Regions from separate parts of the Leuconostoc sp. JNUCC 76 genome, predicted to be linked through region 2. Evidence: riboswitches for the same ligand, from Rfam matches in the RefSeq annotation. Region 2 holds a riboswitch; each other region holds the start of a gene.
What was found. A riboswitch is a leader RNA that binds a small molecule or an ion and turns the genes downstream of it on or off. The one in region 2 is predicted to bind thiamine pyrophosphate.

Region 1: linked by a shared signal. The riboswitch ahead of JNUCC76_RS08270 (ECF transporter S component) and the one ahead of JNUCC76_RS03750 (ECF transporter S component) in region 2 are both predicted to bind thiamine pyrophosphate.
Region 3: linked by a shared signal. The riboswitch ahead of thiW (energy coupling factor transporter S component ThiW) and the one ahead of JNUCC76_RS03750 (ECF transporter S component) in region 2 are both predicted to bind thiamine pyrophosphate.

The regions. Positions count from the first base shown of each region.
Region 1 is NZ_CM132206.1:1,651,247-1,655,537, reverse strand. Features, by position in the region: gene hisE (phosphoribosyl-ATP diphosphatase) at 1-292, shown strand, start outside; gene hisC (histidinol-phosphate transaminase) at 276-1,349, shown strand; gene tenA (thiaminase II) at 1,375-2,079, opposite strand; TPP riboswitch at 2,151-2,253, opposite strand; TPP riboswitch at 2,384-2,473, shown strand; gene JNUCC76_RS08270 (ECF transporter S component) at 2,597-3,187, shown strand; gene JNUCC76_RS08265 (ABC transporter ATP-binding protein) at 3,201-4,291, shown strand, end outside.
Region 2 is NZ_CM132206.1:725,687-729,977, forward strand. Features, by position in the region: gene JNUCC76_RS03735 (energy-coupling factor transporter transmembrane component T family protein) at 1-239, opposite strand, end outside; gene JNUCC76_RS03740 (ATP-binding cassette domain-containing protein) at 236-1,609, opposite strand; gene JNUCC76_RS03745 (thiamine-binding protein) at 1,640-1,933, opposite strand; gene JNUCC76_RS03750 (ECF transporter S component) at 1,930-2,511, opposite strand; TPP riboswitch at 2,791-2,880, opposite strand; gene JNUCC76_RS03755 (tRNA (adenine(22)-N(1))-methyltransferase) at 3,134-3,823, shown strand; gene JNUCC76_RS03760 (Nif3-like dinuclear metal center hexameric protein) at 3,820-4,291, shown strand, end outside.
Region 3 is NZ_CM132206.1:912,900-917,190, forward strand. Features, by position in the region: gene JNUCC76_RS04530 (sugar transporter) at 1-392, shown strand, start outside; gene celB (PTS cellobiose transporter subunit IIC) at 410-1,744, shown strand; TPP riboswitch at 1,919-2,008, shown strand; TPP riboswitch at 2,091-2,190, shown strand; gene thiW (energy coupling factor transporter S component ThiW) at 2,472-2,936, shown strand; partial or broken gene JNUCC76_RS04545 (hydroxyethylthiazole kinase) at 3,075-3,685, shown strand; gene JNUCC76_RS04550 (NADPH-dependent F420 reductase) at 3,844-4,291, shown strand, end outside.

The DNA of each region.
Region 1 (4,291 bases), 930 kb from region 2:
AAATCCTCAAACTGGATCCTATACTGATTATCTATATCAAAAAGGATTAGATAAAATCCTAAAAAAATTGGGAGAAGAAAGCACAGAAGTAATTCTCGGCGCCAAAAATAATAATGAAGAGTTAATTTATGAAACTTCAGATTTATTGTTTCATTTAATGGTCTTATTAGTTGAAAAGGGTGTCAGTTTAGATGATATTAAAGATGAATTAGGGTCACGTTTAGGGAAAAAATCATTATTGCATGAACGCGCTGATTGGCGAGGAGACAAGAAAAATGAAAAAGACAGTTAAAGATTTAGCAGCTTATCAAGCAGAATTACCAGTAGAAGCTGTAAAAGCAAAGTATGGCTTGCAACATTTAGCTCGCTTATCAGCCAACGAGTCTGTGTATGGTCCATCACCAAAAGTTGCTCAAGCTGTACGAGCTGTTTCAGATGATGTTTTAGGTTATTATCCAGATGGGCAAGCGACAGAACTACGTGCAGCAGTAGCTAAGTTAAATCACGTTGATCCACAACATTTGGTATTTGGTGCTGGCGCAGATGAATTGATTGAGCTGTTGACTCGTGTTGTGTTGGAACCAGAATCAAATATTATTATTCCCAATCCGACATTTGGTGAATATGCGATGCATGCACAAATCGAACAGTCTACAACAAAAAAAATACCCGTTAATGTTGATAATGGGCATGTTGATTTTGATGCGATTTTAGATGCTATTGATGATAAAACCGCTATGGTATGGATAGCTAATCCCAACAATCCAACAGGAGTATTCGAAACAATCGGCTCCATTAAGCGCTTTTTGGACAAGCTACCAGTAAATATTACATTAGTAGTAGACGAAGCCTACTATGATTTTGTAGATGAACCTGATGCTACTATGGCACCTTTGGTAGCTGAGTATACAAACTTGGTTGTGCTACGTACCTTATCAAAGGCATATGGTCTAGCTAATTTACGTGTTGGATATGGCATTATGCAAGATCCCCTTTATAGTGCGATGCAAGCAGTCCGTTTACCGTATAACTTATCAACCTATCAGATTGCTGGTGGCACGGCTGCTGTATTGGATCAAGAATACTTACAGAAAAATGCCCAACGTTTTCAAGTAGAGCGCCAAAAGTTCCAAGAATTTTTGATTCAAAACAAGTTTAAGTTTTATGAATCACAGGCTAATTTTATTTGGATAAAGGTTGGCGAGACGAAAAAGGTTGGTCAAAAATTATTAGAACAAGGTTTCCAAGTCAACGATCGACTTAATCCTGAGTGGATTCGTATTGCGTTAGGTACACCAGAAGACAATGCTGAATTAAAATTGGCTTTTTTGAAAGCTACAAACAAATAATTTTGTGTTATTAAATTTCACTTCTTTACAAAATGCTTGCCTGATTTAATACATCTTTGAAGCGCCAGTCTTCTTGGTGGTAGGCTTGTTCCCAGAACTGCCATTCTAATTCACAACTTTTAAGAAAAAACTGTTTTGCCTGTTGGCGTTGTTGAGTTGTTGCATTTTCTGCTAAGCGATCTATCCATTCAAAGATTTTATCGGATAGTGAAACTTCCGAATCATCATCTGTATTATCATAAAAATCAATCCAGCTTTTGAATGGGTTATCATTTGTGTTCGCTTTCTCTTGAACTTGTTTTTTTGCAATTTCATTATAGGTCCAAGGGCATGCCTGAAAAGCAGCTAGAATATTTAATAAGGAGCCGGTGTCAGCCGCGCGATACATATGTGATTCGTATAGGTATGCTTTAGGTGTTGGTGTGGCGTGTTGCAATTTTTCATATTCAACACCGGCAACCTCACAAAAAACATGATGGGGATGAATTTCGCTATTTAAAATGAAATCAATTGAATCAGCAAAAAATTTCATTTCATTACGATTAGTTAATTTGGTAATGGCATTGGCATAAATTTTGATGAATTCACTAAGATATTGGAAATCTTGTTCAACGTAAAAAATTAAAGCTTCTCGGGGAACGTGACCGTCCGCAATGCCACGAACAAATGCGTGACCATGAATGGCTGTCATAATTGGTGCAGCTTGGGTGCGTAATTCTTCTGAAAACATAATTTCTCCTAAAATGTTTACATGTCCAACAAAAAAACTCTCTCTTGACCAGGCAAAAAAGAGTATCTTTTGTAAAAAGAATACCACTTTCCTACGCTAGCATTGACTAGATCAGGTTCGAAGGGATTGATAAGTAATATCATCTCAGCCAAGAAGGCACCCCTAGTGGACAGCATATATTTTTTTAATGTGATTAGCATAGCACTGAAAAATTAAAATTGCAAATGGTTTTATAGCGCAGTTAATGGGCTAGAAATTTTTTTGCATTTAAAATTAGAATGGGTTATACTGATCCACGAAGTTAATATTTTATCTGGGGTACCGTAAGGTTGAGATAATACCCATTGAACCTGTCAGGTTAATACCTGCGAAGGAAGAATAAGTTAGATTAAGATGTCTTTTTGATGCCATCAATCACTAAATTCTTTTGTGGTTGGTGGCTTTTTGTATAGACACTTATAACTATAAAAGGTATTTTATCGAAACATACGACCTCGAAACAAGAGGAGAGATGTTTATGGAACAAGTAGAAACAGTAACAGCGGGATCAAAAGGGAAGTGGTCTTTGCGAGAAGTTATTTTAATGGCGTTGATTGGTATTGCCTTTGGTGTGATTTATTTTATTATGGATCCAGTGTACACAGCACTTGATGCTGTCTTAGTTCCGCTTGGGTTACACCAATATACCATCGCAATCACTATTGGGCCATGGATGATGGCAGCCCCATTGGCTAGTTATTTATTGAAACGTGTTGGTGCGGGATTAATAGGTGAATTGCTTGGCGCCACTGGAGAAGCCTTGTTGGGCGGCTATTGGGGTGTTGCAACACTAATTTCTGGATTTATTCAAGGTATCGGATCAGAACTTGGTTTTACCTTGACAGGATATAAAAGCTGGAAAATGGGTTTGATTTTATCAACATTTACCGGAACATGCGTGACATTCATCTGGTCATTATTCCACGACGGATATCTACAATTTGATTTTGGTATGCTAGTTGGGTTGTTTATTGTTCGCTGGATTTCAATTGCATTCTTTGCCGGTCTATTAGTTTACTGGATTGTCAACTTGCTAGAGAAGTCTAAATTATTAAAAACAAATCGATAAGGTCAATAAAAGTATGACAGAATTAAAGGCCAATCATTTGGATATTAAATTTGACGATGAAATTATCTTAGAAGATATTTCGCTGGAGATTAGACCAGAACAATTTATATTATTAGTTGGTTCATCTGGATGTGGCAAATCAACTTTGATGACTGCCTTAGCTGGATTATATCCTAAATATGGCGGCGAATTGTCACAGAAAGTGTCTTTGAATCATCAGTCAATTGCTCAAATCAAAGCGAACCATCGTGCTAAAAAAGTTGCCATGCTATTTCAGCATCCAGATCAACAATTTGCCATGGATCGTGTAGAAGATGAATTGATTTTTTCGTTAGAAAATTTATCTTTAACTACCGAGGAAATTGATAAGAGAATTAATTCTGCTTTATCAGAAGTAGGCATTGAATCGCTACGACACCGAGAACTTTCATACTTGTCAGGTGGCGAATTGCAAAAGGTTGCTTTGGCTGAAACATTAGCGATGGGCGCAGAAATTATTTTATTGGATGAACCTTTTGCGGCCGTTGATCCAGAACATCGACAGGAGTTACAAGTATTGCTAAAAAAATTAGTTGATCAGGGGCATGGCATTTTAGTTTCAGATCACGACACAAGTGGATATGAAAATCTTATAACAGATTTATATCGTATTGAAAATCGACATATAGCCTGTGTTAATTCTACAGTTTGGTCTTCTTTTTTTAAACAAGATGTAAATGATAGTATTGTTACTAATGATGACTTCAATGAGTCTGTGTTTAGTATGGCAAATGTGACGGTAAAAAACGATAAACAATCTATTTTGAAGAATAGCAGTTTTGAATGGGCAAAAGATAAAATCACCTTAATTACTGGACCCAACGGTATTGGGAAATCAAGCTTACTGCTTACTTTTGCAAGATTACACGATTATGAGGGTTCGTTGTTGTATCAAAGAAAGCTACTCGATAAACTTCGTAAAAAAATATATGCTAGGAAAGTTGGTTTAGTATTTCAAAATGCAGCTGACCAATTTTTAAACATTACCGTTTCTGAGGAAGTTGAACAGGCTAGAGCCCATAGCCATCACGCTGATTATTGGACGAATGAGAAGATTGACCAGTG
Region 2 (4,291 bases):
CGAGTTATCATGATAATTGCCATTTCATGGGAACCAAAAGTTGTAAATGATGTCCATGCACCTAAGACAGGCAAGATAGGCATGGCAATTAATAGCAAATAACGTTTCCAAGACAGTTTTGAAAGAACAAGATAAATACCAGCAACAATCGTTACAACAACATTGATTTGATAATTCAGGACAAAAGTTAGTTCGATGCTAACGATAAGTATAAGTAGAAATTTAACACTTGGATTCATAAAAAATGCTCCATATATTGTAACGTTCGATTAGATAGATGCAAATGATAATCAATGATTGGGCGTAGCTGATCTAGTTGGTGGCTAATAATAATAAAACGTTGTCGTCCAATGTCTGCGATTTCTCGTAAAATTTCGCCTACAACACGAACAGAATCTGTGTCCAGACCAGCAATAGGTTCGTCTAACAATAATATTGGTGTACCAACAATTAGCATCACCAAGAGTTGAACTTTTTTCTTTTGCCCGCCAGAGAGCTGATAAACGACATGATCTTGTAGTCCATCCAAATTTAAGCGCTCTAAATAACGAGTAATGACTTTTTCGGACCATTTTTCTGGTTGCTGCGCATGTTGCACGCTCAACGCGATTTCCTCACGAATCGTCATTCGTAAAAATTGTCGTTCTGCATTTTGAAATATCAATGCTACTTGTTTTGCATATTTTGCAGCATTAAATTTTTTGATATTTTGATCCATATACAAAATGTCACCTTGGTAGGATTTTAGACGAGTTAGCGCATTAAAAAGGGATGACTTGCCTGTGCCATTTGCTCCAGTAAGGAGCGTAATTCCACCAGGAGCCAAAGATAAATCAGAAATACTAATTAATTGACGTTGTCCCACTAAAAGTTCAAAGTTTTTTAATTGCAAAACACCTTCTTTAGGTAATTGCAGGTGGACATTTTGTTCCGGTAAAATACGATTCTGAAAGTTATTAACAGTTGTTACTTTTTTGTGGTGTATTTCCCATACATGATCAACAAGTGGTTCGTACCCATGTAAATCGTGATCAGTGATTAATATAGTGGTTTGTCCCTGTTTTTGTAAATCTTTCAATTTAGCTAATAGATCCTGACGAGATTGGCTATCAATATTTGCAAAAGGTTCGTCTAATAATAAGAAATCACTTTGCATTGCAACAATGATAGCTAATGCAACTTTTTGCTTTTCACCACCTGATAAGGTGTTAATATCTTGATGAGTTAATTCTGAGATACCAACAAATTCTAGAGCATGCGTTGCACGTTGCTTGATATCAGAAGGATGAACTTGCAAGTTTTCTAAAGTAAAAATCAATTCTTCCAGTGGTGTTTTCATAACAAATTGAGTGTCTGGATCTTGAAATAAAAAACCGACGACTTTAGCTTTTTCGTTAGCTGGTAATGTGGTAACTGATTGATCATTAACAAGCACTTCACCTTTTAGTTGGGGATATAGTCCTGCAAATATTCGGAGAAGGGTTGATTTTCCAGAGCCAGATGGACCGATTAATAGGTTAAAACTATTGTGAGATATTGACATAGTGGTATCATCAAGTATTTTTGTGTTGCCATATGACAAACTGATATGTTTTAAACGAGTAACCATAATAATTCCCTATGTACGCGGAAATTCCGCTTATTTATATTTATCTGTTTTCTTTGCAATGGTTAAAACATCAGAATCTGTAGCCATGTTTATTTTGCTGTAAACCATGACAGGAATGTCACTAATTTCTGCTGCAACCTTCGGCAGATTTTTCAAAATATCCATTAATTGATCGTAATCACCGTCAAGAGTTGATTCAAAAGCACCTACCTGATAGTTGACACCACTCTTGTCAATGTAAGCAATCACATGATCAACTATGCGAATGATTTTTTCTGTATCAGCTGTCATTGGTAATACTTGGACTGCAATACTTGATATCATGAGACCACCTCGTTTTTATTAACCTCTAGAATACCTGATTTAGCAACTAGTTTTTGTGTGAAGTAAACGATAACTCCTGCAAAAATAGCTGCTGAAATGAGACGAGTAATGAATAATCCAATCAACAAACCAAATGAATAATCAGCATATCCATTGCGGAAAAGGTCCCAAATAAATGTCACAATAGTAACTGTGATGACAGACATTGACAAACTCGTTTTGTCCCAACGACGGTAGCCAAATACAGCAAATCCAAGTTCGGTACCAAACCCTTGGATTAATGCAGCGACAACATTCATGACACCCCATTGAGAGCCAAAAACCATTTCAATTGTGCCGCCAAGTGTTTCACCTATAATAGATGCACCAGGACGACGTAAGATGAACCCAGCCATAGGACCAGCCATTAGCCAAGGACCCAATGTTGCATCATTAGCATATGCGCTTAATCCGAATGGTGTTAAAAAGGCAGCGATGACATTATAGCCAAATGCCCAAGCCCAAAATATAAATCCAAAAAACACACCGATTAGTGCGATGAAGATAACATCGCGAAGTGACCATTTGTTTGCAGACATTTGCAAAACCTCCTAAAATTTCCGATATTAACCAATAAGAGTATGAGATATACAACTGTTTTCATGACTTATTGGTTAATAATTGATGTAGCCGAAATCACCGCAAAATCGGGTGTAATTAGAAAAAGCCAGACTTCACAAGGAAGACTGGCTTGAAAAATTGTGGTCATAATTTCAATGCATAAACGACACTTAACAAACTTGTGTTATTTCATCATCACATATTATAGTGATAACGTTACAAAACATAGTACTGGTAAGATATGTCATTTCATAAATACATTTTCAAGTAAATCTCCCTACGCTAGTATTATCTAGATCAGGTGTAATGGGTTTTATCTCAGCACGACGGCACCCCAGATTTTGGTGTTTTCAGTTATTTGTGAAAAGCTCACGCATAGAGTGTAACACAGGACCAATTATCGTGCAAACTATTCATTCGTATGTTATAGAATTTAATCACCAAATAATGTTATATTTTCTAACATTTTAATGTTTTTAATGAAGAAATTTGAGTATGATGTAACTTGTGGTCTTTATTAATTAAAAGTACATGATATCAGCGAGATATTGAGTTATTTGTTATACTAAAATGAGTAAAAAACAACTCTAAGGATAGAAAATGGACAGTATTCATCTTTCACCACGGCTTGCAGCTGTGGCTTCATTTGTACCCAAAGGCGCAAGGTTAGCCGATATTGGCTCTGATCACGCTTATTTACCTGCTAATTTATTAATTAATAACAAAATTTCGTTCGCAATTGCTGGTGAGGTTGCTAAAGGACCTTACGAAAATGCGCAGCACGAAATTGTTCGAAAATCGTTAACCACACAACTTGAGGCGAGATTGGCGAATGGATTAGCGGCAATTAAAGATGAGGATCATATTGACACAGTCACAATCGCTGGTATGGGCGGTGTCTTAATTACAGACATATTAGAAGCGGGATTTTCAAGAGCAAAACATTTTGAAACGCTTATACTACAACCCAATACTGATGAGCACGTTGTGCGAACATGGCTAAACAACCATCAGTATAAAATTAACGACGAGGTTGTTGAACAAGAGGATAACCATTTTTATGAAATTATGATTGCAACAAAGGGCACCCAAATTTTATCAAGCCTTGATAAAAAATTTGGTCCTGTCTTGCGAAAGAGCAAAACGTCCGTTTTTGTTGCTAAATGGCAGAAAGAATTGGACCGTATCGACACAATTTTTGAAAATCTTGAATTTGCTGGAAAAACTGATTCACCCATTTATCAAGATTGGAAAAACAAATATCAGCAAATTCAGGAGGTTATCAAGTGATTGCACAAGAGCTAATTGACAAGATTGAGATTTTTGCGCCCAAACAATTAGCTGAGGAGGGTGACCCTACGGGACTGCAAATTGGTGATCCTAAACAGCCCGTGCATCGAGTAATAACAGCCCTTGATGTTCGTCCAGAAGTGGTTCAAGAAGCAATTGATAATCAGGTCGATTTTATATGGGCACACCATGAGGTCATGTTCTTTCCGGCAAAAAATCTAGACTTATCACAGCCTCAAAATCGAATGTATGCAGATTTGATTCAACACCATATTGTTGTTTATGCTTCACATACTAATATGGATAGTGCACAAGGTGGCATGAACGATTGGCTGGCTGAAGCGCTCGGTATTCAAAATGCAGTGCCTCTGGTACCAAATGTAGATAAGAGAACGGGTCTTGGCAGGATTGGACAATTAGTGCAACCAATTTCTGTACAAGAATACGCTGTGAAAATTCGTGATTTGT
Region 3 (4,291 bases), 190 kb from region 2:
TGTATTGGGCCATAATTATGTGGCAGACCCCAGTGGCACTAATACCTGTTGCTTTAATGCTTATCGCTTCGCTAGCAATTCTTGAACAAATTAAGTTATTTGGACATCATACGAATCAACTGATTTATTCAAAAGTGTTCTTCAGATCACAGCTTATCGTGAATATCATTTTAATGGTGAGCATCCCAACATCGTTATTTACATTTTTTTACCAATTTATACAAAATACTGGTAGTAACCGCTTAGTGGTACTAATCCTGTTATTACTCAGTAGTAGCATGCTTCTCATAGTTAACAAAAGGTTAGGCTTGATTGCAACAAATCACGATAAATATTACGCACGTTTGACAGCCTATCAGTCCGTTCTTAAAAATAATAAGGAGATGAAATAGTTATGGAAAATGGACCTATGTTTAACTTCCTGCAAAAAGTGCTTTTGAAACCAATGACCAAAGTTTCACAATATAGAATTGTGAGAGCGATCATGGCTGCTGGTATGGCTTCAATCCCTTTTACAATTGTGGGATCTATGATATTAGTTTTGAATATATTGCCGACAGTATTTCCGTTCTTAAATGATTTTTTCGACGCAACATTCTTTAAGTTTAGCGATTTGTACATGATTGCCAACACAGCAACCATGGGTATCTTAGCCATGTATTTTAGTTTAGCAATTGGTTTTGAATTAACGCGTATTATTCAAACAGAAGATAAACTAAAAGTAGCGCCATTAAATGGTGCCTTCTTATCGCTATTTGCATTCTTTATGTGCTTGCCAGAATTGGTTTTAAAAGGTGGAAAAATTGTTCTGCTAAATACCATATCCAAGGACGAAACAGTTATCAACGGATTTAGAATGACCAGCACAATCGACCGTGTTGGAACAAGTGGTATTTTCACAGCGATTATTATGGCTATTTTAGCAGTCTGGTTGTATTCATTCTGTGTGAAACATAACTGGACGATTAAAATGCCGGATGCTGTACCGGAAGGTGTATCAAGATCATTTACGGCATTAATTCCAACTTTCGTTATTGCTTTTGTTGTACTGGGTATTAATGGTTCCTTAGTGTTACTCGGTACTGACATTTTCAAAATGATTGCAATACCATTTAGCTTCGTCACAAGCATGACTAGCACCTGGCTAGGAATTATGGTGATTGAGTTCTTGATTCATGCCTTGTGGATTGTTGGTATTCATGGCGCTAACATTATTTCCGCATTCATTACGCCTATCTTCTTAGCAAATATGGTAGCAAATTCAAATGGGGCTAACATACCGTTTGCTGGAGAATTTAATAATGCCTTTGCTATCTTAGGTGGTTCTGGTGCGACACTTGGATTATGCATATTTATTACTTTACTAGCACGTTCCGAACAGCTCAAAGTTTTGGGTCGAGCTTCAATTGTACCATCATTTTTCAATATTAACGAGCCGTTAATATTTGGACTACCAATTGTTTATAATCCTTATCTAGCTATTCCATTTTTCTTGGCACCAATGGCAACAGCTTCCGTTGCTTATGCAGCTATTAACTTCCATATCATTCGGCCAATTGTTATTCAAGCACCATGGCCATCCCCAGCCGGAATCGGTGCATTTATTAGTACCGTTGATTGGAAAGCAGCAGTCTTAGCAATAATCTGTGTTGTAATAGCTTTCATTATTTACCTACCATTTATCAAAATATATGATACGAAGTTGTACAATGATGAGCAGGGGAAAACGCAAGTACAGCCTTAATGACGAGACATCGAAATACTGGTCTGTGTTTAGTAGCAGATTGGTATTTTTATATTCTCGACTGGCGGATTTGTGAAAAGTAAATTTCATCTGTAAGTCTATCACTTAATGATAAAGTTATGTGAAAAATAGAATGAATTATTTAGATTTAATAGGAAAATTATGATACAATAATGTTTGTGCTAGGGGCGCCAAAATGGCTGAGAAGAACCCTTCGAACCTGAACTGATTAACATCAGCGTAGGAAAGTGCTACATTTTTTAACGTAGCATTTTTCTCTAGGTGAGAAAAATGTTTTTTTATTGCATAAAATGACTTATTGAAAGGAATTTTTTGAAAAATGAATAATAATCACTAGGGGCGTCGCAAAGACTGAGATGATGTATATCGGTCCCTTTGAACCTGATCTAGTTAATACTAGCGTAGGAAAGTGACCAATATTTGATAACGACATGTACTGTTGTCAAAAGTGTCCTTTTTTATGTATTTAAGGGCACTTTTTTTATTGGAAAAGGAATTTAATTATGATGTGGCAGGTTCAGCTGTATTTCTGGCCTGAAAGCTTGCAAATAATATGACCGCCAATGTCTATTCATAGATGGTGGTTTAACTATGCTCTAATCGAAATTAACACAATCATTAAAATATAAAAATACAATGGAATATTAAAAAGGAAATCATAATGAATAAAAATGTTAAGTTAACAAAAATAATGGTCGTTACAATTATGATAGCGCTAGATATCGTGCTATCTCCAATTTTTAGAATTGAAGGTATGGCACCAATGTCCAGTGTCATGAATATTATTGCTGGTGTAATTCTAGGACCAGTATATGCAGTTTTTATGGCAGTAATCACTGGAATAATAAGAATGCTAATGCTAGGTATACCGCCATTGGCTTTGACTGGTTCAATTTTTGGCGCTTTTGGTGCAGGTATCTTGTATAAGTGTGGACGTAATATGTATTGGTCAATTTTTGGTGAAGTTCTTGGAACCGGAATTGTAGGATCGTTAATTTCAGTTCCGGTGATGGTCTGGTTTACTGGACAACAACAAAATTTATATTGGTTTGTGTATACACCTCGTTTTGTGGGTGCAACCATAATTGGATCAGTAATCGCTTATTTTGCTTTAGTAAATTTGCTAAAAATAAATTCTTTTAAAGAAATTCAGAGAATGTTTGTTGGGTAGCATAGCTATAAAAAATGAATTAATAAAAATTAAATCAATTTTACCTTTGCAAAAGGCACGTTAGTACATTGCATAACCAATGATATTACGTTATAAACGGTGGCTAATACTATATTGTATCTTGGTGGTAAACCTATCATGAGTAGTGATACCCGTGAATTTTCGTCATTATTTCAGTCAACAGATGCATTACTATTAAACATGGGTCGACTTAATGAGTCACACGAACAAAGTTAGGAATGGCTATGGCGCGTAATCATCCAACAGTCATCAAAGGAAATACTTCAGAAATCAGAAGATTTGTCGGCTTACCATCATTAGCAAAAGGTATTGATGGTGCTAGCTCTGATCAGCATGATCAAGCGTTAAAAGATCTCATTTTTTCTTTGAAACAAATAACAACTGATTATGCCGATACCGTGTTTGTGGCAACAGGAAAAAAGGATGTCATTGTTCAAAATGATAAATACCTTATTTTAAACAATGGCGTCGATGAATTGAATAAGTTTGTTGGGACAGGAGACATGGTTGGTGCAATGATAACTACACTTCTTGCGGTCGGTAAAGATCCATGGGTTGCCAGTCAATTTGCAATTAGCTACCTCAATATAGCAGCTGAAAAAGCACTGTCACTAACAAGCGGCATGGAAAACTTCAGGAGAGAAGTCATTAACCAAATTGACTTGCTGTGCAGTGATCCTCAATGGGTATTTAACATTAAATATTCACAATTGAAAAAAAGCAATTAAGTGAATGAAATGTTAAGCATAAAGGCAAGTTATTGATATACCAATAAGTTACTAATAGATATCTACTAACTTTAAACTGCCTACTATCAATTAGGTTGCAAACGTACTATAGTTATTATAGTGAACAAAACAAATAATTATAGAAATGAGGTTCTATCATGAAAGTAACAATTTTTGGTAAAGGCAATATGGGACAGGCAATCGGAGCTAATTTTGAAAAAGCTGGCAATGGTGTCAACTATTTAACTCCAGAGGATACAACGACAAGTCTTAGTGAATTAGTTATTTTGGCTGTGCCTTATCCTGCTTTAGACACAATCGCTCAACAATACAAACAAGAATTAAAAGGAAAAGTTGTTGTTGATATAACAAATCCCTTGAACTTTGAGACTTGGAATGAATTAGTCGTTCCAGCTAATAGTTCAGCAGCAGAAGAACTACAAAATAAGTTACCAGATAGCATAGTACTTAAGGCATTTAATACAAATTTTGCTGCTACGCTACAAAGTGGAATGGTTGGTGAAAATACAACAACCGTTTTGGTGGCAGGAAACGATGAAGGGAAGAAGCTATTTATCGAGGCTTTGAATGATAGCGATTTAAATG